DNA from 4 places in the Streptomyces inhibens genome. Region 1 is predicted to be linked to each of the others. Evidence: riboswitches for the same ligand, from Rfam matches in the RefSeq annotation. Region 1 holds a riboswitch; each other region holds the start of a gene.

Region 1 (5,945 bases):
CGGTCACCTGCGACATGGACAGCACCTTCCTGCGCCGGTTCGCCGGCCATGTCGAGAACGGCAGGCCGGGCGTGAGCGACCCGGCGATCATCACCGGCTGACGGTCCGGACCGGCCCGCGCGACAGGCGCGGGCCGGCACGGTCACCCGCTGCGCGGCCTCCCCGACGTTGCCGACCGCGTCCGTGGACGTCCGTGAGCGCGGCGACGGCCGAAGGGCCGGGGCCGGTACCCGCGCGTCGGGTACCGGCCCCGTCACCTCAGGAATCCGCGCCCGGCAGGCCGCCGCGGACCTCGCGGGCCGCCGCGACCAGGTTCTCCAGGGCGGCCCGCACCTCGGGCCAGCCGCGGGTCTTCAGACCGCAGTCGGGGTTGACCCACAGCCGCTCGGCGGGGATGGCGTCAAGTCCCTTGCGCAGCAGGGTCGTTGCCTCGTCAACGCTCGGTACGCGCGGGGAGTGGATGTCATAGACCCCCGGCCCCACCTCGCGCGGATAGCCGGCAGTGGCCAGCTCCCCGGCGACCTGCATATGGGAGCGGGCCGCCTCCAGACTGATCACATCGGCATCGAGATCGTCGATGGCCCGGAGGATGTCGCCGAACTCCGCGTAGCACATATGCGTGTGGATCTGGGTGTCCGGACGCACCCCGCCGGTGGTGAGGCGGAACGCCTCGGTGGCCCAGGCCAGATACTCCGCATGGCCGTCGGCGCGCAGCGGCAGCGTCTCGCGCAGTGCCGGCTCATCGACCTGGATCACCGAACTCCCCGCCGCCTCAAGGTCGTTCACCTCGTCGCGGAGGGCGAGCGCCACCTGACGGGCGGTGTCGCCGAGCGGCTGGTCGTCACGGACGAAGGACCAGGCGAGCATGGTGACCGGGCCGGTGAGCATGCCCTTGACCGGCCGGTCGGTGAGCGACTGGGCGTAGCGGGTCCAGCGCACCGTCATCGGCTCGGGACGGGAGATGTCCCCGGCCAGGATCGGCGGCCGGACGTAGCGGGTGCCGTAGGACTGCACCCAGCCGTGCTGTGTGGCGAGATAGCCGGTCAGCTGCTCGGCGAAGTACTGGACCATGTCGTTGCGCTCCGGCTCACCGTGCACCAGCACATCGATACCGGCCTTCTCCTGGAAGGCGAGGACCTCGCGGATCTCGGCCGAGATCCGCTCCTCGTACGCCGCGGTGCCGATCCGCCCGGCCCGCAGATCGGCGCGGGCGGTGCGCAGTTCGGCCGTCTGCGGGAACGAGCCGATGGTGGTGGTCGGCAGCAGCGGCAGCCCCAGATGCGCGCGCTGGGCGACGGCCCGCTCGGCGTACGGCCGGGAGCGGCGGCCGTCGGCGTCGGTGACGGCCGCGGCGCGGGCGCGTACCGCCGGGTCATGGGTCAGCGCGGATTCGGCCCGGGACACCAAGTCGGCGCGATTGGCGATGAGTTCGGCCGAGATGCTGTCGGTACCCTGCGCCAGTCCGCGCGCCAGTGTGACGATCTCCGTGGTCTTCTGCCGGGCGAAGGACAGCCAGCGGGCGACCTGCGGGTCGATCTCGTGCTCGGTGGTGGCGTCCAGCGGGACATGCAGCAGCGAGCACGAGGACGACACATCGACCCGGTCGGCGAGGCCGAGCAGCGTGCCCAGGGTGGCCAGCGACCGCTCGAAGTTGTTGATCCACACATTGCGGCCGTTGACGACACCGGCGACCAGCCGCTTGCCGGGCAGCCCGCCGACCGCCGCGAGATCCTTGAGGTTGGCGGCAGCGGCGCCGGTGAAGTCCAGCGCCAGTCCGTCGACCGGTGCCTTGGCCAGCACCGGCAGGGCCTCGCCCAGACGGTCGAAGTACGAGGCGATCAGCAGCCGCGGGCGGTCGGTGAGCCTGCCGAGGTCACGGTAGGCGCGGGCCGCGGCGTTCAGCACGGCGGGGGAGCGGTCCTGCACCAGCGCCGGCTCGTCCAGCTGCGCCCAGTCGGCGCCGGCCGCCCGCAGATCGGCGAGCACCTCGGCGTAGACGGGCAGCAGCCGGTCGAGCAGCGTCAGCGGGTCGAAGCCGGCCGCGACGCCGGGCGCGGGCTTGGCCAGCAGGAGATAGCTGACCGGCCCGACCAGCACCGGCCGCGCGGCCAGACCGAGCCCCTGTGCCTCCGTCAGCTCGCCGACCTGCTTGGCGGAGTCCGCGACAAAGACCGTGTCCGGCCCCAACTCAGGTACGAGATAGTGGTAGTTGGTGTCGAACCACTTGGTCATCTCCAGCGGCGCCACCTCCTGTGTGCCGCGGGCCATCGCGAAGTAGCCGTCCAACGGGTCGGCGGCGACCGCGGCACGGTGCCGGGCCGGGATCGCGCCGACCATCACGCTGGTGTCCAGGACATGGTCGTAATACGAGAAGTCGCCGGTCGGCACCTCGGTGATACCGGCCTCGGCGAGCTGCCGCCAATTGCCGCGGCGCAGTTCGGCGGCGGTGCTCCGGAGGGCATCGGCGCTGACGCGGCCCTTCCAGTAGCCCTCGATCGCCTTCTTCAGTTCGCGGTGCTGCCCCTGCCGGGGGTAGCCGTGCACGGTGGCCCGTACGGCCGCGGCTGCGGATGTGCTGGTCACGGAACTCTCCTTCGCGAGCGTGTCTCCATGTGACCTCGGGACGGGTCAAGGACGCGAAGGGACGGCAAACCGGGCGGAACACGGTGCGCTCTCGCCGCCCGTGCCGCCTGATGTGTCCGCCGACCCGCCCTCGAGGTCACCGAGATCGCCCCGCGCACCGGTGGCGCGGGGGCACTGGCAGGTCTTCGGACTCGCGGGCACATCCGCCAAGGGCGGACACCTACTGGCCGTCGCTTCCCGGACCCGGCCGGATCCAGTGCGTATGACGGCGGTCGTTCCCACTCACCGCTGCGGGGCAGTCCCGGATTTCCACCGGGTTCCCTCTTACGACGCGCCTACCCGGATGGCAGGGCGAACCAGTTGCACCGGCCAGCCTAGGCCCTCACCTGTGACTTGGTCACCCGCGACGGCACGTCTTGCGTTGGAGAGCGCTCCAGCTCCTAGCGTGAGTGCACGAGCTGAGCGAAGGAAACGAAGGGAACGCCTTGCGCTACACACTGTTCGGCAAGACCGGCCTGCGGGTGAGTGAGCTGAGCCTGGGTGCCATGACCATCGGCGACGAAGGGGGCTGGGGCGCCGGCAGGGACACCAGCGCCCGGATCCTGGACGCCTACGCGGACGCGGGCGGCAACTTCATCGACACCGCCAACAACTACACCGGCGGTGCCTCGGAGCGGATCCTGGGGGAACTGCTCGAAGGCCGCCGGGACAGCTTCGTCCTGGCCAGCAAGTACACCTGCGCGACCCGCAAGGGCGATGTGAACGCGGCGGGCAACCACCGCAAGAACCTGGTCCGGTCGGTGGAGGCGAGCCTTGCGCGGCTGCGCACCGACCACCTCGATGTGCTGTGGGTGCACGCCCGGGACAACTTCACCCCGGTCGAGGAGGTCATGCGGGCGCTCGACGACCTGGTGCGGTCCGGCAAGGTGCTCTACCTCGGTGTCTCCGACTGGCCGGCCTGGGAGATCGCGCAGGCCAACACCCTCGCCGAGCTGCGCGGCTGGACCGCGTTCGCGGGCTCGCAGCTGCGCTACAACCTGCTGGAGCGGACGCCGGAGCGCGAACTGCTCCCGCAGGCCCGCGCCTTCGACCTCGCGGTGCTGGCCTGGGCCCCGCTCGCGGCGGGCAAGCTCACCGGCAAGTACCGCCGTGGCGAGCCGGGCCGGCTGGACAGCGTCAACGGGAACACCCAGGACCACAACGAGGAGGGGACCGTCACCGCGGTCCTGGAGATCGCCGAACAGGGCGGTTGGAGCCCGGCGCAGGTGGCGCTGGCCTGGCTGCGGAGCCGGCCCGGCAACATCATCCCGATCATCGGCGCCACCAAGGAGAGCCAGCTCGCCGACAACCTCGCCGCCGTCGATGTCGAGCTGGACGCCGACGCTCTCGCGCGGCTCGACCGCTCCAGCGCGGTGGAGCTGGGTTTCCCGCACGACTTCCTGCGCGAGCCGGTCATCACCGAGAACGTCTACGGCGACCGCTGGGCCGACATCGAGGACCGGCGCTCCACCTACCGCCGTACGGCGAACGAGATCCGCTGAGCGCGGACGGCCGGCGCCGTGTACGCCGAACGCCGCCGCCCGGATGGCCGGGTGGCGGCGCCTGCGGTCTAGTGAGGTGGGCGGCCCGCCAGGGACGGCGTTGTTGCCGTTCCGCACCGTACGGGGCGGGTGGACGGCCGGACCGAAGGAGACGTACGCCGATGAGGAAGACCGCCGCAACGCTCGTCGCCGCGGCCACGGTCGCCGTGATCACCACGGCGGTCGGCGGCTGCTCGGACAACGGTGGCGGCTCCGCGCCGTCGAAGCCGCCGACCCCCAGCCCCACCCGCACGAGTGCCGCGCCGTCGGCGTCCCCGTCCGCCGCGGCGTGGACGGTCACGGCCCGCTCCGGTCCCCTCGGCACGATCCTGGTGGACGGTCGGGGCCGGACGCTCTACCTCTTCGAGGCGGACAGGACCAGCAGGTCGACCTGTTACGGCGGGTGCGCGAAGGAGTGGCCACCGATGTTCGTGACCCACGCGCCGAAGGCCGCCGGCGGGGTGCGGAGCGACCTGCTGGGCACCACCACCCGCGACGACGGCACCAAGGAAGTCACCTACAACCACCACCCCCTCTACTACTTCGACGACGACAAGAAGCCGGGGGACACCCACGGTCAGGGCATCGACGATTCCGGCGGCAAGTGGTTCGTCCTCGACGTCAACGGCAACAAGATCGTGAAGGCCCCGCGGAGCGCCACGCCGAGCAGCACTCCCAGTACCGGTGGCGGCTACTGACATGCCCCGTCCGCCTCGCCACCGCCCCCGCGGCTCCGGCCCCGTGCGGCTCGTCGTGGCCGCCTCGGCCGTCTTCCTGGCGGCGCTGACCGGCTGCTCGGGCGGCGACGGAGGAACCGCCCCCGCGCGCTCCCACACCCCCACCACCGGGGGCCCCGGCGCCGCTTCACCCGCCGGTGCGCGCATCACCATCAAGGACTTCACCTTCAAGCCGGCCGCCCTGACCGTCCGGCCCGGCGCCAGGGTCACCGTGGTCAACCAGGACTCCGCGACACACGATGTGACGGCCACCGGCCCGAAGGCCTTCGGCAGCGGCAGCATCGGGCCGGGCAGGACCGTCACCTTCACCGCCCCCGCCAAGCCCGGCCGTTACCGCTACATCTGCACGATCCACCCGTACATGAAGGGCTCGCTCACCGTCCGCTGACCCGTACGCCCGCATACCGCTGCCCGTCGCGGCGCTTGGAGAAGCCGTGCCACCAGAGAACTCCGTACCGGCGCACGGGCGGGCCGGCCGGGTCGCCCGCGGTGCCGCACGGCTGCTGGCGGCGGCCGGCCTGGCCGTGGACGCCTATGTCCACGCTCGTCTCGCCGGCCAGTACGACGCGGTCACGGCGACCCTCAGCCAGGGCATGCTCTTCCGTGTCGAGGCCGCGCTGGCCGCGCTCGCCGCCCTGCTCGTCCTGGTCTGGCGCAGGCCGGCGGCCGACACCTTCGCCTGGCTCGTGGCGACCGGCGGACTCGCGCTGCTGCTGCTCTACACCTACGTGGACGTCGGCCGGCTGGGGCCGGTGCCGAACATGTACGAACCGACCTTGACCGACGACAAGAAACTCACCGTCCTCGCCCAGGCCGTCACCATCCTGGCCACCGTCTTCCTGCTGCTCACCCGTCGCCGGGAGCCTCGCAGACGACGCCGATGAGCACCCGCCGCCCGCTTACCGGTGCAGCGCGCTGCGCTGCTGCCACTGCGGCCAGCTCTCCTGCCAGACCTCCAGGCCGTTGCCCACATCGGTCTTGTTGGGGTTGCTGGTGTTCTTCACCTCGACCGTGGAGCCGATCGTCAGGAAGTCGTAGGCCTTCT
Region 2 (5,945 bases), 1.2 Mb from region 1:
CGGTGCGGGTCGCGGACCAGGCCGGGTGCGGGCCGTGCCGCTCGGCGAGGTCGGCGGACGCCTCGTACGCCGCGAGCATGATGCGCTCGGAGATCCGGGTCGACAGCGCCTGTGCCTCGGCCGAGTCGAACGGCAGCCGCAGCCGGAAGAAGACGTCCTGGAGGCCCATCAGGCCCAGACCGACCGGGCGCCAGCGGGAGTTGGAGGTCCCGGCCTGCTCGGTCGGGTAGAAGTTGATGTCCACGACGCGGTCGAGGAAGGTGACGGCGGTACGGACCGTGGCGTCCAGCCGCTCCCAGTCCATCGCCTCCTCCCAGCCGGCGGCCTCGTTGCCCAGGTGCGCGGCGAGGTTGACCGACCCGAGGTTGCAGACGGCGGTCTCCCCGTCGTTCGTCACCTCCAGGATCTCCGTGCACAGGTTGGAGGAGTGCACGACCTGGCCGGGCTCCGCGGTCTGGTTGGCGGTGCGGTTGGCGGCGTCCTTGAACGTCATCCAGCCGTTGCCGGTCTGCGCCAGGGTGCGCATCATGCGGGAGTACAGCACCCGGGCGGGGATCTGCTTGAGCGCCCGGCCCTCGGCCTCGGCCTTGCGGTAGGCGGCGTCGAACTCGTCGCCCCACAGGTCCACCAGCTCCGGCACGTCGGAGGGCGAGAACAGCGACCAGTCGCCGTCCGCCTCCACCCGGCGCATGAACTCGTCCGGGATCCAGTGCGCGATGTTCAGGTTGTGCGTACGGCGCGCCTCCTCACCGGTGTTGTCGCGCAGCTCCAGGAACTCCTCGATGTCGGCGTGCCAGGTCTCCAGGTAGACACAGGCGGCGCCCTTGCGCCGGCCACCCTGGTTCACGGCCGCGACCGAGGCGTCCAGGGTGCGCAGGAACGGCACGATGCCGTTGGAGTGACCGTTGGTGCCCCGGATCAGCGACCCCCGTGCGCGGATCCGGGAGTAGGAGAGGCCGATACCGCCGGCGTGCTTGGAGAGCCGGGCGACCTGGTGGTACCGGTCGTAGATCGAGTCGAGCTCGTCCAGCGGGGAGTCCAGCAGATAGCACGAGGACATCTGCGGGTGGCGGGTGCCGGAGTTGAAGAGGGTGGGGGAGGAGGGGAGGTAGGACAGCGAGCTGGTGAGGCGGTACAGCTCGGCGACGTCCTCCAGCGCCGCCGCGGACTCGTTCTCCGCGAGGCCGCAGGCCACCCGCAGCAGGAAGTGCTGCGGCGTCTCGATGACCTGACGGGTGGTGGGGTGGCGCAGCAGATAGCGCGAGTGCAGGGTACGCAGACCGAAGTAGCCGAAGCGGTCGTCGGCGCCTTCGGCGAGTGCCTTGTCGACCAGCGCGTCCAGCCGGGCCGCGTGGGCGCGGACGAACCGGGCTGTCTCGTCGGCGATCAGGCCCTCGCGGTGGCCGACCTCGACGGAGGCGGAGAAGGCGACCGCCCCCTGTTCGGCCGCCTCCTCCGAGATTGCGAGGGTGAGCAGGCGCGCGGCGAGCTTGGAGTACTGCGGCTCGTCGCCGATCAGACCGGCCGCGGCGTCGATGGCCAGCGACCGCAGCTCGGCCTCGTCGGAACCCGCGTGCCGGCCGCGCAGCGCGGCGGCGGCCACCTTGCCGGGGTCGGTCGCGGCCAGATCCTCGGTCAGTTCGGTCAGGGTGCGCAGCAGCGCGACGCCCGGCCCGTCGGCGGGGGCAGGAGGCGTGGCCACCGCAGGCTGAACTACCTCGGCGTCTGACGCGGACTCCGTTGGCGCGATGGTCACGTGATGCTCTCCCTCACTCGGCGGGGGCCAGGAGGGGCGGGGCGCGACGGTCGCACGCGCGCATGCGGCACCCCGTTACGGTCAGGGGTGCGCGGGCACACCGCGCGGCGCCCACCGGCCCAACCCTCGGGGCCCGGACGTATCGACGTCCGCACCGATGGCGGTGAGGACGTACCGTCGGCAGGTCTTCGGACTTCACGGACGCGCGACAGGGCCGTCATCAGGCCACTGAGCGCGCTCCCACACCGTTGCGGGACAGTTCCGGATTCCCACCGGATTCCCCTGCGGCGACAGCGAGGACGAGCATACATCTTGTGCTGCTCCCCGCATGCACCCCCACATCTTGTGTCGCCACCTCATACCACTCCTACTGGTGTGCGAACGGCCATGGGGCCCGGCAGAGTCGGCAACGCGCCCGGAAACGCCATGCGGGCCGGGCCGGGCGGGTCCTTCAGGCCATCTCACGGGTGAACGCCCGGAGCGTAATCCCGGTATCGGCTCCCGGTCCCGCGCACGTTCCAGAGCTCGGCGGCCGGGACGACGACGGGCCGCCGCGCCCCCGAAGGGACGCGACGGCCCGTGATCCGCCGGTGCGGTGCCGGTGGCTCAGTGGCCGGCCGGAGCTCCCGCCGTGGCGGGCGGCAGGTCCGCCGTGACGCCCGCGTCGCCGGCGTCCGCGGTGTAGTCGGCGGGGCTGGTCTCGTCGACGCCGTCAGGGACCTTGGCGGCCTTCAGGGCGAAGGTCAGGACGACGGTCACCACGACGTTCAGGACGAAGGCGGTCAGGCCGATGTAGCCGATCTCACCGATGCCGGGGATCTCCTTGCTGGAGCCGCCGAAGTGGGCCTGGGTCGGGCTGGCCACGCCGTATGCCGCGAGTGTGCCGTAGAGCATGCCGACCGCCCAGCCGGTGAGCAGCGCCCAGCGGTGGAACCAGCGGGTGAACAGACCGCCGACCAGCGACGGCATGGTCTGCAGGATCCAGATCCCGCCCAGCAGCTGGAAGTTGATCGCGACGGTCTTGTCCATGGTGAGGACAAAGACCAGCGCGCCGACCTTCACCAGCAGCGAGACGAGCTTGGCGACCTTGTGCTCCTGCTCCGGTGTGGCGTCCTGCTTGAGGAAGTCCTTGTAGACGTTGCGGGTGAACAGGTTGGCGGCGGCGATCGACATGATGGCCGCGGGCACCAGCGCGCCGATGCCGATCGCGGCGAACGCGACGCCGGAGAACCAGCTGGGGAACATGTCCTCGAACAGCTGCGGGATGGCCAGCTGCGGGTTGCCCTGGATGTCCGTGCCGGCCTTGATCGCCATGAAGCCGAGCAGCGCGAGCAGGCCCAGCATGAGGGAGTACAGCGGCAGGATCGTGGTGTTGCGGCGGATCACATTGCGGCTGCGCGAGGACAGCGTGGCGGTGATCGAGTGCGGATACATGAAGAGCGCCAGCGCGGAGCCGAGCGCCAAGGTCGCATACGCCCATTGGGCGTTGGGGCCGGTGGTCAGCGCGCCGCGCGGCTTGCCGGGTACGGCGCCGGGCTCGGCGAACGCCTTGCCGGCCGCGTCGAAGATCGCGTCGAAGCCGCCCAGCTTGATCGGGATGTAGATGATCGCCACCGCGATGACGAGATAGATCAGGCCGTCCTTGACGAAGGCGATCAGGGCGGGCGCCCGCAGGCCCGAGGAGTAGGTGTACGCGGCGAGGACGGCGAAGGCGATCAGCAGCGGCAGGTCCTTGACGAACCAGTTGGTGTTCTCGCCGCCGCCGATGCCCATCACGTCCAGGACGGCCTGGATGCCGACCAGTTGGAGGGCGATGTACGGCATTGTGGCGAGGATGCCGGTGAGCGCCACGGCCAGCGACAGGCCCTTGGAGCCGAAGCGGCCGCGGACGAAGTCGGAGGTGGTGACGTAGCCGTGCTTGTGCGAGACCGACCACAGCCGGGGGAGGAAGGTGAAGATGAGGGGGTAGACGAGGATGGTGTACGGCACGGCGAAGAAGCCGGCCGCGCCCGCTGCGTAGATCGCCGCCGGGACGGCCACGAAGGTGTACGCGGTGTAGAGGTCCCCGCCGAGCAGGAACCACGTCACCCAGGTGCCGAAACTGCGGCCGCCCAGGCCCCATTCGTCCAGGTTGGCGGACTCCTCGGCCTTGCGCCAGCGGGCGGCCAGGAATCCCATGACCGTCACGGCCAGGAAGAAGAAGACGAAGACGGCGAGCGCGACGCCGTTGACGCCTTGGGTCGAGGAGGCGGCCAGTGGCGTGGTCGCCGTCGTCGCCGTCGTTGCGAGAGTCACTGGGCCGCACCGCCCTTGCGTGCGCGCTGCTCACGCTGCACGAGCTTGTACGCGACCATCGTCAGGACGGTCGAGATCAGCACCCACAGCATCTGGTACCAGTAGAAGAACGGGATCCCGATGAGCGTCGGCTCGATCTTGGCGTACGAACTCACCCACAGCATCGCCACGAACGGAGCGAGCAGGCACAGCCCCGCCACCACACGTGTCGGCGTGATGACCGGTCTGTTGGTCGGTGATGCGGCTGGCTCTGGCATGAGCGTGGCTCCGTCCCTGGCGAACTCCTGTGCAATCGGCTGGAAATCTATGGCAGGGCCGTGGCGCGCGTCACTAGCTGTCCGCATATCGGTATGAAGAATCCGCGGCAGAGAGCAGGCGTCGTCCACGGTCAGCGGCGGCGCAGCGCCTCGGAATCAGTCTGTCGGGCGGCGCAGTCGGGCGACGAATTTGTAGCGGTCGCCGCGGTAGACCGAGCGCACCCATTCCACCGGTTGGCCCTGGGCGTCGAGGGAGTGCCGGGAGAGCATCAGCATCGGCAGGCCGACGTCGGTGCCCAGCAGGCCGGCCTCGCGCGGGGTGGCGAGCGAGGTCTCGATGGTCTCCTCGGCCTCCGCGAGACGGACGTCGTAGACCTCGGCCAGCGCGGTGTACAGGGAGGTGTACTTGACGAGGTTGCGGCGCAGCGCGGGGAAGCGTTTCGCCGACAGATGGGTGATCTCGATGGCCATCGGCTCGCCGCTGGCCAGCCGCAGCCGTTCGATGCGCAGCACCCGGCCGCCGGTGGCGATGTCCAGCAGGCCGGCCAGCCGGTCGTCGGCGGTGACATAGCCGATGTCCAGCAGCTGGGAGGTCGGCTCCAGGCCCTGGGCCCGCATGTCCTCCGTGTAGGAGGTCAGTTGCAGCGCCTGGGAGACCTTGGGCTTGGCGACAAAGGTGCCCTTGCCCTGGATGCGCTCCAGCCGGCCCTCGACGACCAGCTCCTGCAGGGCCTGACGCACCGTCGTACGGGACGTGTCGAACTCCGCGGCCAGGGTGCGCTCGGGCGGGACCGGGGTGCCGGGCGGCAGGGTCTCGGTGATCTCCAGCAAGTGCCGCTTGAGGCGGTAGTACTTGGGCACCCGCGCGGTCCGCGCGCCGCCGCCGCTCTCGGCACTGCCCCCGTCGGTCTCCATGCCCCGCCTCTCCGACTCCTGTCGTGCTGCCGTCACCGGCTCCTCCGTACGTAGCGGCTCACATCGTGGCACGGGCGGGTTGTCCGCGCTCCCTTGCAGGTCCCGGCCCGCCAGATGTCGGTCCGGTAACGGACCTGACAGCGACTCTTATACACCCTTGACACCCCAAAAGGTCTAGGCCAAGCTGCGGGCACTGGTCTAAACCATTAAAGACCACACCCGGCCTTTAGGGGAGAGCGCAATGAAGCGTGGGCTCATAGCGGCGACGGCGGTCGCGGGAATGCTGGTGGGTGTCGCTGCCTGTGGGTCCAGCGGCGGCGACAAGGCGGGCGCGGATGGCTTCAAGGGCCAGAAGCTGACCGTTTGGGTGATGAGTGGTTCGAATCCGGCGCAGTGGACCCGGCAGGTCTCCGAGCAGTTCAGGAAGAAGACCGGCGCCACCGTCGAATTCAAGGTCCAGCAGTGGAACGGCATTCAGCAGAAGCTGAGCACCGCCCTTTCCGAGGACACCCCGCCGGACGTCGTCGAAATCGGCAACACGCAGACCGCCGCATACGCCAATGCGGGCGCCCTGGCCGACCTCGGCGATCTGAAGAAGGAGATCGGCGCCGACTGGAACGACGCCTTCAACAAGGCATCGCTGGTGGACGGGAAGCAGTACGCGCTGCCCTGGTACGCCGGTAACCGCGTGGTGATGTACAACAAGAAGATCTGGGCCGAGG
Region 3 (5,945 bases), 2.8 Mb from region 1:
GGGGTCGTTGACCAGGAAGGGGTAGACGAGCGGGAGGTCGCCGAGGGCGGCGTCGGGACCACAGGCGGCGGACAGGCCGGCGTTCTTGCCGGGCAGCCACTCCAGGTTGCCGTGCTTGCCCAGGTGGACCATCGCGTCCGCGCCGAAGCCGCCGTCGTCGGCGGAGGCCGCGATCCAGCGGTAGGCCGCCAAGTAGTGGTGCGAGGGCGGCAGATCAGGGTCGTGATAGATCGCGATCGGGTTCTCGCCGAAGCCGCGCGGCGGCTGGATGAGGATGAGGAGATTGCCGCGGCGCAGGGCGGCGAGCACGATGTCGCCCTCGGGGTTGCGGCTGCGGTCGACGAACATCTCGCCGGGCGGCGGCCCCCAGTGCTGCTCCACCGAGTCGCGCAGCTCCTGCGGCAGCGTGCCGTACCAGCGCCGGTAGTCGGCGGCCGGGATCCGGACCGGGTTGCGGGCGAGCTGCTCCTCGGTGAGCCACTCCTGGTCGTGGCCGCCGGCCTCGATGAGGGCGTAGATCAGCTCGTCACCGTCGCCGGACTCCAGGCCCGGGACCGGCTCCGTACCGAAGTCGTAGCCCTCGGACCGCAGACGGCGCAGCAGTTCGACGGCGGAGGCCGGGGTGTCCAGCCCGACCGCATTGCCGATACGGGAGTGCTTGGTGGGGTACGCGGACAGCACCAGCGCCAGCCGCTTCTCGGCGGCCGGGATGTGGCGCAGCCGGGCGTGGCGCACCGCGATCCCGGCGACCCGGGAGGCACGCTCGGGGTCGGCGACATAGACCGGAAGGCCGTCCTCGTCGACCTCCTTGAAGGAGAACGGGACGGTGATCAGCCGGCCGTCGAACTCGGGGACGGCGATCTGCGAGGCGGCGTCCAGCGGGGACAGGCCCTCGTCGTTCTCCTCCCATGCGGCGCGCGACCCGGTCAGGCACAGGGCCTGGAGGATCGGTACGTCGAGGGCGGCCAGCGCGCCCGCGTCCCAGGACTCGTCGTCGCCGCCGGCGGAGGCCTCGGCGGGCTTGGTGCCGCCCGCGGCGAGGACCGTGGTGACGATGGCGTCGGCGGCCCGCAGTGCCTCGATCAGCTCGGGCTCGGGGGCGCGCAGGGAGGCGACGAAGAGCGGGAGGGCACGGCCGCCCGCCTCCTCGATCTGCTCGCACAGGGCCCGTACGAAGGCGGTGTTGCCGCTCATGTGGTGGGCGCGGTAGTAGAGCACGGCGACCAGCGGGCCGCTCTCACGGCGGGCGTCCCACTCCAGGTGACCCCAGGACGGGGCGGGCGCCGGCGACTCGAAGCCATGGCCGGTCAGCAGCACCGTGTCGGAGAGGAAGCGGGCGAGCTGGTCGAGGTTGGCGGGACCGCCGTGCGCCAGGTAGGCGTGCGCCTCGGCCGCGATGCCGACGGGGACCGTGGACTGCTCCATGAGCTGGGCGTCGGGGGCCTGTTCACCGGTGAGCACGACGACCGGCCGGTGCTGGTCCTCTGCGAGCAGCAGATCCAGCCCCTCCTGCCAGGCGCGGATACCACCGAGGAGGCGTACGACGACGAGGTCGACGCCCTCCAGCAGCGCGGGCAGCTCGGCGACGTCGAGGCGGGCGGGGTTGGCGAGCCGGTACGGCACGGGGCCCGTGGCCGCGCGGGCGCTGAGCAGGTCGGTGTCGGAGGTCGACAGCAGCAGAAGCATGCGAGCGCAGGCCTTCCTCGGGGTGTCCGCGCCCCGGGTGGTCGTAAGGACGGCGGGAGTTCCTGGCTCGCCCGGCACAGGCCGGGTTCACAGTGGCGGGACCGCGCCGGATTCTCACCGGGCTTCCTCCCTAGGGCCGTAAGACCCTGCGCCGTCGCTGGCGTCCGGCGGGTCAGCCGACCCACCGACCTGCATAGTAAGGGCTGCGGCCGGGGGAGGTAAGCGGGCCTGTGCGGCTGCCCGCCCGGGGCGCGCCTCCCGGGTCCGTGGCCGGGCCCGTGGCACGGATCCGCCCCGGGGTTCCGGCCGGGTCCGTGGCCGGATCCGCCCCGGATCCGCGGGGCGCGTCGTCGGTATGCTCGCCGCCATGCCGCCCTCCCCCTCGATACGGCCCCAAGGGGCCGAACCGCCCATACGGGACCGCGGTGACGCCTGCCCGGGAGCGCTGCGGCTGCACTCCGCCGCCGACGGGCACCTCGCCCGAGTGCGGCTGCCCGCCGGTAACTTGACGGTACGTCAGGCAACTGCGCTGGCCGACGCCGCCGACCTGCTCGGCGACGGCCATCTCTCCCTGACCTCCCGCGGCAACGCGGAGCTCCGCGGCCTCGCGGACGACTGTGGCGCCCGGCTCGCCGGCCTGCTGCGCGACGCCGGCCTGCTGCCCTCCGAACGCCACGAACGCATCCGCAACATCCTCGCCTCCCCACTGGCCGGGCTGGACCATCACACCCCCGCTGACGTGCGGTTGTGGGCCCGGGAGCTGGACACCCTGCTCTGCACGAGCGAGTCCGCGACCGCGCTGTCCGGCCGGTTTCTCTTCGTCCTGGACGACGGGCGGGGCGATGTGGCGGCGCTCGGCGGCGATGTGACCTTGGTCGCAGAATCGGGCGGGGGCCCGGCTTCCGGTGGCCCGGCCGGGCCCGGGGGCGGCGCCCTGCTGCGGGTCGGTGACGATCCGGCGGCGCTGCGGATCGCCGGCGCCGACCTACCGCGCGCCGCGCTCGCCGCCGCCGCATGCTTCCTGACCACCGCCGGGGCGAGCGGCAGCGGCGCCTGGCGGGTCCGCGAACTCCCCGACGGATACGGCCTGACGGCCCATGCCGTGGCGGACGGGCTGCGGGCGGCGGGCATCGCGGCGGAGTACGTGGCGGACGGTCCGCGGGCGGCCGTCATCAGGTCCGCGTACGCGGACTCCTCCGCCCCCGGCGTCATCGAAGGCCCCGACGACCGACGCGCCTTGTCGGTCCTGGCGCCGCTCGGCCGGCTGACCGTCGCCCAATGGCGCCTGCTGACCGCCATCGCCGCCGACGACGGATCCGGCGAACTACGCCTCACGCCCTGGCGCGGCATCGTCATCCCCGGACTGCCGGCCACCGCGGCCGCCCCCCGGCTGCGCGAGCTGGCCGCCGCCGGCCTGATCACCGACCCGGCCTCCCCCTGGCACCGCATCAGCGCCTGCACCGGCCGCCCCGGCTGCGCCAAGTCCCGCACCGACGTACGCGCCGACGCGGCGGCCGCGCTCACCAAGGGCACACCGGCCCCCGGCGAGCTCTCCGTAAAGGACCTGCCCCTACAGGGCCTCCACAAGGGCCTACCCGTCCACTGGTCCGGCTGCGAACGCCGCTGCGGCCACCCGCACGGCACCTGGGTCGACGTCCTGGCAACGGCCGAGGGCTACCGGACATCGGTCGTACGGGACGAGGCACACCCCACCGCCCCGGCCCCGGTACCGGCACCCCACCCGACATCGTGAACTCCCCAGGCAGCCCCATGAACCACCCCACGCGCCACCCCGCACCCGACACCCCCAACACCTTCGAGGCCACAGTGACCGCGTTCGACTACGAGAAGGACGGTGCGGCGATCTACCGCCAGTCCTTCGCCACCATCCGCGCCGAGGCGGACCTCGCCGGTCTGCCCGCCGACGTCAGCCAAGTCGCGGTCCGCATGATCCACGCCTGCGGCATGGTCGACCTGGTCCGCGATCTGGCCTTCACGCCCGATGTGGTGGCAGGCGCCCGTAAGGCGCTGCGCGCCGGTGCGCCGATCCTCTGCGACGCCAACATGGTCGCCAGCGGCGTCACCCGTAAGCGGCTGCCGGCCGACAACGAGGTGCTGTGCACCCTCGCCGACCCGTCGGTGCCGGAGCTGGCCGCCCGGATGGGCACCACCCGCAGCGCCGCCGCGCTGGAACTGTGGCGGGACCGTATGGAAGGCGCCGTAGTGGCGGTCGGCAACGCCCCCACCGCGCTCTTCCGCCTCCTGGAGATGATCGAGGAGGGCGCGCCCCGCCCCGCCGCCGTCCTCGGCATACCCGTCGGCTTCATCGGCGCGGCGGAGTCCAAGGACGCGCTCGTCGCGCACCCGTCGAAGCTGGACCACATCGTGGTGCGCGGGCGCCGGGGCGGCAGCGCCATGGCCGCGGCCGCGATCAACGCCATTGCAAGCGAGGAAGAGTAAGCGTGAGCGAGCAGCAGGCAACAGGCGCCGGGAACGGACCGCGGGCCACCGGCAACGGGGGCGCCCCGGAGGCGACGGTCCCCGGCCGTCTCTACGGCGTGGGCCTCGGCCCCGGCGACCCGTCCCTCATGACGATCCGCGCCGCGAAAGTCATCGCCGAGGCCGATGTCATCGCGTACCACAGCGCCCGGCACGGACGCTCGATCGCGCGCTCCATCGCGGCCGAGCACCTCCGCGCCGACCACATCGAGGAAGCGCTGATCTACCCGGTCACGACGGAGTCGACCGACCACCCGGGCGGCTACCGCGGCGCCCTGGACGACTTCTACGAGACCGCGGCGGCCCGCCTCGCCACCCACCTGGACGCCGGCCGCACGGTAGCCGTCATCTCCGAGGGCGACCCGCTCTTCTACGGCTCCTACCAGCACATGCACAAGCGGCTGGCCCACCGCTACCCGACCGAGGTCATCCCCGGCGTCACCTCCATCAGCGCCGCCGCGGCCCGCCTGGGCAAGCCCCTCGCCGAGGCCGACGAGGTCCTCACGATCCTCCCCGGCACGCTCCCCGAGGAAGAACTGACCGCCCGGCTCGCCTCCACCGACACGGCCGTCGTCATGAAACTCGGCCGCACCTTCCCCACCGTGCGCCGCGCCATGGAACGCGCCGGACGTATGCCGGAGGCCCACTACGTCGAACGCGCCACCATGTCCGGCGAACGCACGGACAAACTGGCCGACATCGACGCGGACACGGTCCCGTACTTCTCCGTCGCGGTCGTCCCCAGCCGCATCGCCTGCCCGCCGCCGGTGGCCCCCGCGTCGCCCGGCGTCGGTGAGGTCGTGGTCGTCGGCACCGGCCCGGCCGGCCCCCTCTGGCTGACCCCGGAGTCCCGCGGCGCCCTCGCCGCCGCCGAAGACCTCGTCGGCTACACCACCTACCTCAACCGTGTCCCGGTACGCCCCGGCCAGCGCCGCCACGCCTCCGACAACAAGGTCGAGTCCGAACGCGCCGAACTCGCCCTCGACCTGGCCCGCCGCGGCCGGCGGGTGGCCGTGGTCTCCGGCGGCGACCCGGGCATCTTCGCCATGGCCACCGCCGTCCTGGAGGTCGCCTCCCAGGACCCGTACCGCTCCGTCCCCGTACGCGTCCTGCCCGGCGTCACCGCCGCCAACGCCGCGGCCGCCCGCGCCGGCGCCCCGCTCGGCCACGACTACGCGGTCATCTCCCTCTCCGACCGCCTCAAGCCCTGGGAAGTCATCGCCGAACGCCTCGCCGCCGCCGCCGGCGCCGACCTGGCCCTCGCCCTCTACAACCCCGGCTCCCGCACCCGCACTTGGCAGGTCGCCAAGGCCCGCGAACTCCTCCTGGAACACCGCGCCCCCGACACCCCGGTCATCCTCGCCCGCGACATCGGCGGCCCCGAGGAGTCGGTCCGCACCGTCCACCTCGCCGACCTCGACCCGAACCAGGTCGACATGCGCACCCTCTTGCTCATCGGCTCGTCCCAGACCGAGGTCGTACGACGCGACGACGGCACACAGGTGGTGTGGACGCCGCGCCGCTATCCGGAGCAGCCGGAGAAGTAGGACGGTCGGAAGAAGATGTGGCCCCTGCCGGTGGCCCCTGGGCGGGGGCCACGGGCAGGGGCCACGCGTTACCGCCGTACGCGCGGGCGTCGGCGTGAGGTCACCCGGACCGGTAGGGGTCGCTCAAGTCCGCCGTTCAGTCTGCTGTGCCGGCCCCGCTGAAAAGGCGCTGTAGCCACGCGACCGCCTCCCCCGGATCAGCGGCCACCGCCA
Region 4 (5,945 bases), 4.5 Mb from region 1:
CCAGCGGGCGCAGCGAGGTCCGGGTCGCCCGCGCGGTCCGCCCCTCGTCATCGACCAGCCCCGAGGGCCGCGCCAGCAGATCGGGCACCGCCGTCACCGCCACCCCGTACACGGCCGTGGCCACCCCGACCGCACGCAACAGACCCACCTTCATCCGCCGTCCCGCCTTTCTCACCGATCAATCGCGCGGGTCTCGGCATGCCCGCCGCCTCATCAACTCCTTTCCGTCATCGCACCCTTCCCAAACGACATCACCGATGTCATCATGACATCATGAGTGTCGTTGAGGTGGATGCTGAAATGGATGCTGAGGTGGATGGCGACGGGGGACCGACGCCGCCCGAAGACCTGCTGTACGGCGTCATCCGACGCCTGTGGCCGCTGCACCGCACGGTCGTGCGCGCGGTGGAGCGCGAGTTGACGGGCACGGGCATGACCGCCGGTGAACACGCGCTGCTGGACGCCCTGCGCAGCGAAGGCCCCCGGACCGTGCCGCAGTTGGCGCGCTCGATGGGCCTCGACCGACAGCCGGTGCAGCGCTGGGTGAACCACGCCGCGGAGCTGGGCCTGGTCGTGACGGCACCGAATCCCGCACACCGCCGCTCGTCCCTGATCCGGCTCACCGCCGAAGGCACGGAGGTGATACGCGGGATCCAGGAGTTCGAGGCGACGGAGCTGCGGCAGCGGTTGGCCGATCTGCCCGCCGAGGACATCCGCACCGCACTGCACGTACTCGACCGGATCGGCGAGGAATTCCGGCACCTGGCGAACGGCTCGCGCGTTCCACGGGAGGAAACCGACAGTCAGGGCAGTCAAGACAGTCAGGCTGGTTACGACAGCCACGGCAGTACAAGCAGTAAAAGCAGTAACGGCAACTCAGCCGATGACAGCCCACCCACCCCACCGCATCTGGCACGCAAAGGACGGCCCGGAGAATGACCCGACCAATCACCGCCTGGTCCGAGATCGACAACGGGATCGTGCCGGTCGACGACGGCGAGCTGTTCTACGAGACGGCCGGCGCGGGCCCCGCGGTGGTGCTGCTGCACGGCGGCATGCTCGACCAGCACATGTGGGACGAGCAGTTCGCCTGGCTGGTGAACTCCGGCCTGCGCGCGATCCGCTACGACTCCCGCGGCCATGGCCTCTCCTCCACCGTGGCCGGGGACTACGCCAACCATGACGACCTGTGCGCGTTGCTCGACGCGCTCGATGTCCCCAGTGCCGTGCTCGTCGGCCTTTCCCATGGTGCGCGGGTCGCGCTGGACGCCGCCATAGCCCACCCGGACCGGGTGACGGCCCTTGCGCTCGCCTCCCCCGGGGTCAGCGGTCGCGCCTTCACCGATCCCTTCGTCCTGGCACACATCAGGGAGCAGGTGGCGGCCATCGGCGCACCGGACGGCGCGGAGCGGTATGTCGAGCACTTCCTGCGGATGTGGGTGGACGGGCCGCATCGCGAACCGTCCGCCGTGCACCCGGGATTCCGCGAGCGGATGCGCGCATCGGCCGAGGCCAATGTGGAGGTGCACGCCGATGGAGTGGGCGCCGGCATGCCCCTGGAAGTCGGCGCCGCCGACCGCCTGGGCGAGATCCGGGTGCCGACGGTCGTGTTCGACGGCGACCTCGACAGTACGGACATCTCCGCCAATGCCCATGCGATAGCGCTGACCGTGCCCCGCGCCCGAAGAGTCCGAATACCGGGCGCGGGCCATATGGTCAACCTGGAGAACCCCGCTCTCTTTGACCATGAACTGCACGCCTTTCTCTCCTCCTTGGACTACTGACTTCGCGGCACCACCGCCCCCCTCACCTGCGGGAACGCCCCCACACGCCATCTCTCCCCGACGGCCGCTAGAGTGGCCGGGCCGTGGTGTTCGGGAAGACCGGTGACGGACCTTGTGGTCCCAGGCCGGAGCGGCCCTCGCCACTGTGATCGGGGAGTTTCCAGCCCTTTCCGTATGCGCCCGGTGCGTGTACGGCGCCACTGACCGCATCCCGCGGCCGGGAAGGCGGGGACGGACACGTGTACCCGTAAGCCAGGAGACCGGCCACGGCATCTCACGAACTGATCCACGAGGTGCTGGAGCGTGACCGCCGGATGGCCCTGTCCACCGATACCCCGAACACCCCCGCCCCCGCCGCATTCCGCTGGCGCCGGCAGGACACCATCCGTACCGCGGGCCTGATGGCCGTCATAGCCGGCCTGCACATCGTCGCCTTCGGCGTGCTCTTCCTGCTCGTGGTCCCGAACCACTACTCCGTCGGAAGCCAGGTCTTCGGCGTGGGCCTCGGCATCACCGCGTACACCCTCGGTATGCGGCATGCCTTCGACGCCGATCACATCGCAGCCATCGACAACACCACCCGCAAGCTGATGGCCGACGGCAAGCGGCCGGTCTCGGTGGGCTTCTGGTTCGCCCTCGGCCACTCCAGCGTGGTCGTCGCGATGGCCGCCCTGGTGGCGGGCGGCGCCCAGCTCGCCGGCACCCTGCTCAACGACCAGTCCCGTACCCACCAAATCCTGGGCACCATCGGCACCACGGTCTCCGGGACGTTCCTCTACCTCATCGCCGCCCTCAACCTCATCGCGCTGGCCGGGATCTGGCGGGTCTTCCGCGGGATGCGCGACGGCCGCTACGACGAGACCGAGCTGGAGCAGCGCCTCGATTCACGCGGCTTCATGAACCGCTTCCTGGGACGGTTCACCCGCTCGATCTCCCGCCCCGGCCAGATGTTCCCGCTCGGCTTCCTCTTCGGGCTCGGCTTCGACACCGCCACCGAAGTGACCCTGATGGTGATGGCGGGCAGCGGCGCCGCGGCCGGCCTTCCCTGGTACGCCGTGCTGTGTCTGCCGTTGCTGTTCGCCGCCGGAATGAGCCTGTTCGACACCCTCGACGGCACGTTCATGAACTTCGCCTACCAGTGGGCGTTCTCCAACCCGGTGCGCAAGGTCTACTACAACCTCACCATCACCGGTCTGTCGATCGCCGTCGCCTTCTTCATCGGCACCATCGAGCTGGTGACCGTGCTGCACGACAAGCTCGCCCTCAACGACCCGCTGACCGGCTGGATTTCCACCCTCGACCTGGACAATGTCGGCTTCATCATCGTCGGCCTGTTCGTGGTGGTGTGGGCCGCGGCGCTGGCGTACTGGCGGCTGGCCGGCGTCGAAAGGCGCTGGGCGCAGCGGGCCGAGCGAACGGACTCGGCGGACCGGGCGACGTCGGCCTCCTCAACCACCTGAGCCCTCTGGCGTCTGAGGCACCCCGCTCCCCTGGAGCCCCGTACGTACACCGTCGGGCGCCGGGGCCAGGGGGCCACCGGGGCCCGGGATCCCGGCCGGCTTGGCCAGGAACTTCCCGCCACCCGCCCAACGCGGCCGCCGCCTCCGTCACCTGCCCAAGTCGGCCACCACGCCTCTCACGTGGCCGAACCGGCCGCCGCCCCCGTCACCAGATCCGGCCCCCAGCGCTTCAGAGCCGCCGCGAGATCGAGCGGGACCAGCCGGTTCGCCTGGTCCGGGCCCGGCCAGTCCTTCCGCGGGACCCGCCACATCACCTCGAACTCGTTGCCGTCCGGGTCCTTGGCGTACAGGGACTTGGCGACAAGGTGGTCGCTGGCGCCGACCAGGGAGCCGCGCTCGGTGAGCTGCGCCTCTGTCGCGGCGAGTTCGCCGAGCGTGCCGACCTCCCAGGCCAGGTGGTAGAGCCCGACCCGCCCGGTCTCCGGTCCCGGCGCGTCGGGGCCCACCGCGAACAGCCCCAGATCGTGATCGTTGAGCGAGCCGGGCGCGCTGAGGAAAGCGGCCCGCCCCGGTATCTCGACATCCACCGTGAGCCCCAGGGTCTCGGTGTAGAAGGCGACGGACCGCACCACATCCCGGACATACAGCACCGCATGATTGAGCCGACGTACGGCCATAAGACTGTTCCCCGATCTCCCGCCGCGGCACCGCCCGGGCGCCACCGCACTCCTTGTCCTGCCCCTGCTCTACTTCGCTCTGCTTCTGCTCTACTTCGCCCGCCTCGGCCTGCCCAGTAGATCTCCGGCCGGAGTTCGAGCGGCCGGAGACCCCGGCAATGGCGTACTTCTCGCCCTCAGGCCGAGGCGCTCACCTCCAGGGCGCTCCCCGGGGTTCACTTCCGGACGAGCAGCACCCCTCCGGCGATCACCGCACCCAGCAGCAACGCCGCCACGCCGTAGGCCAGCCGGTGCGCACGCAGACCGGGCAGCGCGCGGTCGATGGCGTAGCGACCGGGGCCGGTCAGCGCCAGGGCGGCCGCGCCGGCGGTCAGCAGCAGCTCGTACTCCACACCCTTGGGCGCGAAGAAACCGCCGCCCCACTTCACGGCGAGTGCGTTGATCATCGTGCCGACGACCGCCGCGCCGGCGAGCGGCGTGAGCAGACCGACCACGAGCCCGAGCCCACCGAGCGTCTCGCTGAGACCGGCCACGACGGCCATGGCCCGGCCCGACGGATAGCCACTCATCGTGAAGAACTGCCCGGTCGCGTCCAGCCCCGGACCGCCGAACCAGCCGAACAGCTTCTGGGCGCCGTGCGCCGCCATGGTCAGCCCGAGCGCGAGCCGCAGCAGGAGCAGCCCGGTGTCGTAGCCGTGCAGAGAGGGCGCGTGGCGCGTCGATGCGCCGACGCGGGAGGACTCGAGAGTGCTGAGCGGGAACGTCATACGGAGCGCTCTTTCCCATGTCGGGGACTGGCACGGCCCCCTTCGAGGACCGGCCACCAGACCACTGAAGAAATTACTTGAAACTTCAATTCTCTCCGACGATACACAGCAGCCCCACGACGAACAACAGCGCGCGGGGCGGGCCCGAGGTCTCCACCTCGAACCCGCCCCGCGCAATCCCCGCCCAGCGCCGCCCGGAAGCGACGGCCGGCTCAGACGTCGAACTCGGCGATCAGCCCGCGCACACGCCGCTCGATCTCGTCACGGATGGGGCGGACCGCGCCCACCCCTTGCCCGGCCGGATCGTCGAGCTTCCAGTCGAGGTACTTCTTGCCGGGGAAGACCGGACACGTATCGCCGCAGCCCATCGTGATCACCACGTCCGATGCCCGTACGGCGTCGACGGTGAGCACCTTCGGGGACTCGGCGGAGATATCGATGCCGACCTCCGCCATCGCCTCGACAACGGCCGGGTTCACGGTCTCGGCCGGAGCGGATCCGGCGGAACGCACCTCGACCCGGTCGCCCGCGAGGTGGGTGAGGTAGGCGGCGGCCATCTGCGAACGGCCGGCGTTGTGGACGCAGACGAACAGCACCGACGGACCGGCGATGTCAGACATGGGCGGAACCTTCCGGGGAGGCAGCAGCTTCGACAGCTGAGGCGGTGGTCGTGACGGGGAAGAGCCGCCGCGCGGCCAGGGCGACATGAACCAGCCCGATCAACACCGGGACCTCGACAAGGGGACCGACCACCCCGGCCAGCGCCTGCCCGGAGGACGCCCCGAAGGTCGCGATGGCGACCGCGATGGCGAGTTCGAAGTTATTGCCCGCGGCCGTGAACGCCAGTGTCGTCGCACGGGGATACGCCAGCCCCACGGCCCTGCCGAGCACCATGGATCCGGCCCACATGACCGCGAAGTACACCAGCAGCGGCAGCGCGATCCGCGCCACGTCCCACGGCTGCGCGGTGATCGCCTCGCCCTGGAGGGCGAAGAGCACCACGATCGTGAACAGCAGCCCATACAGCGCGAACGGCCCGATACGAGGAATCAGTCGCGCCTCGTACCACCTCCGCCCCTTGACCTTCTCGCCCACCCGCCGCGTCAAAAACCCTGCCAGCAGCGGAATCCCGAGGAAGATCAGAACGGACCGGGCAATCTCCCCCACGGACACCTCAAGACCGGCCGTCTCCAGCCCCAGCCACCCGGGCAGCACCTGGAGGTAGAACCAGCCGAGCACGGAGAACGCGATCACCTG

Evidence for each region. A riboswitch is a leader RNA that binds a small molecule or an ion and turns the genes downstream of it on or off. The one in region 1 is predicted to bind cobalamin.
Region 2: it holds a riboswitch for cobalamin, as region 1 does, so the genes downstream of both, KI385_RS29805 (ribonucleoside-diphosphate reductase subunit alpha) here and metE (5-methyltetrahydropteroyltriglutamate--homocysteine S-methyltransferase) in region 1, are expected to answer to the same signal.
Region 3: it holds a riboswitch for cobalamin, as region 1 does, so the genes downstream of both, cobN (cobaltochelatase subunit CobN) here and metE (5-methyltetrahydropteroyltriglutamate--homocysteine S-methyltransferase) in region 1, are expected to answer to the same signal.
Region 4: it holds a riboswitch for cobalamin, as region 1 does, so the genes downstream of both, nicT (Nickel transporter NicT) here and metE (5-methyltetrahydropteroyltriglutamate--homocysteine S-methyltransferase) in region 1, are expected to answer to the same signal.

The regions. Positions count from the first base shown of each region.
Region 1 is NZ_CP084681.1:7,731,248-7,737,192, forward strand. It holds gene KI385_RS34675 (phosphocholine-specific phospholipase C) at 1-101, shown strand, start outside; gene metE (5-methyltetrahydropteroyltriglutamate--homocysteine S-methyltransferase) at 259-2,583, opposite strand; cobalamin riboswitch at 2,743-2,960, opposite strand; gene KI385_RS34685 (aldo/keto reductase) at 3,069-4,124, shown strand; gene KI385_RS34690 (COG4315 family predicted lipoprotein) at 4,286-4,861, shown strand; gene KI385_RS34695 (cupredoxin domain-containing protein) at 4,863-5,288, shown strand; gene KI385_RS34700 (hypothetical protein) at 5,335-5,784, shown strand; gene KI385_RS34705 (L,D-transpeptidase) at 5,800-5,945, opposite strand, start outside.
Region 2 is NZ_CP084681.1:6,556,036-6,561,980, forward strand. It holds gene KI385_RS29805 (ribonucleoside-diphosphate reductase subunit alpha) at 1-1,756, opposite strand, end outside; cobalamin riboswitch at 1,919-2,067, opposite strand; gene mctP (monocarboxylate uptake permease MctP) at 2,363-4,012, opposite strand; gene KI385_RS29815 (DUF3311 domain-containing protein) at 4,048-4,308, opposite strand; gene KI385_RS29820 (GntR family transcriptional regulator) at 4,465-5,223, opposite strand; gene KI385_RS29825 (extracellular solute-binding protein) at 5,465-5,945, shown strand, end outside.
Region 3 is NZ_CP084681.1:4,942,693-4,948,637, forward strand. It holds gene cobN (cobaltochelatase subunit CobN) at 1-1,686, opposite strand, end outside; cobalamin riboswitch at 1,723-1,855, opposite strand; gene cobG (precorrin-3B synthase) at 2,054-3,439, shown strand; gene KI385_RS22600 (precorrin-8X methylmutase) at 3,514-4,146, shown strand; gene KI385_RS22605 (precorrin-2 C(20)-methyltransferase) at 4,149-5,732, shown strand; gene KI385_RS22610 (cobalt-precorrin-6A reductase) at 5,869-5,945, opposite strand, start outside.
Region 4 is NZ_CP084681.1:3,214,903-3,220,847, forward strand. It holds gene KI385_RS14830 (hypothetical protein) at 1-154, opposite strand, end outside; gene KI385_RS14835 (MarR family winged helix-turn-helix transcriptional regulator) at 274-939, shown strand; gene KI385_RS14840 (alpha/beta fold hydrolase) at 936-1,784, shown strand; cobalamin riboswitch at 1,852-2,067, shown strand; gene nicT (Nickel transporter NicT) at 2,099-3,244, shown strand; gene KI385_RS14850 (VOC family protein) at 3,421-3,921, opposite strand; gene KI385_RS14855 (DoxX family protein) at 4,137-4,688, opposite strand; gene KI385_RS14860 (arsenate reductase ArsC) at 4,901-5,308, opposite strand; gene arsB (ACR3 family arsenite efflux transporter) at 5,301-5,945, opposite strand, start outside.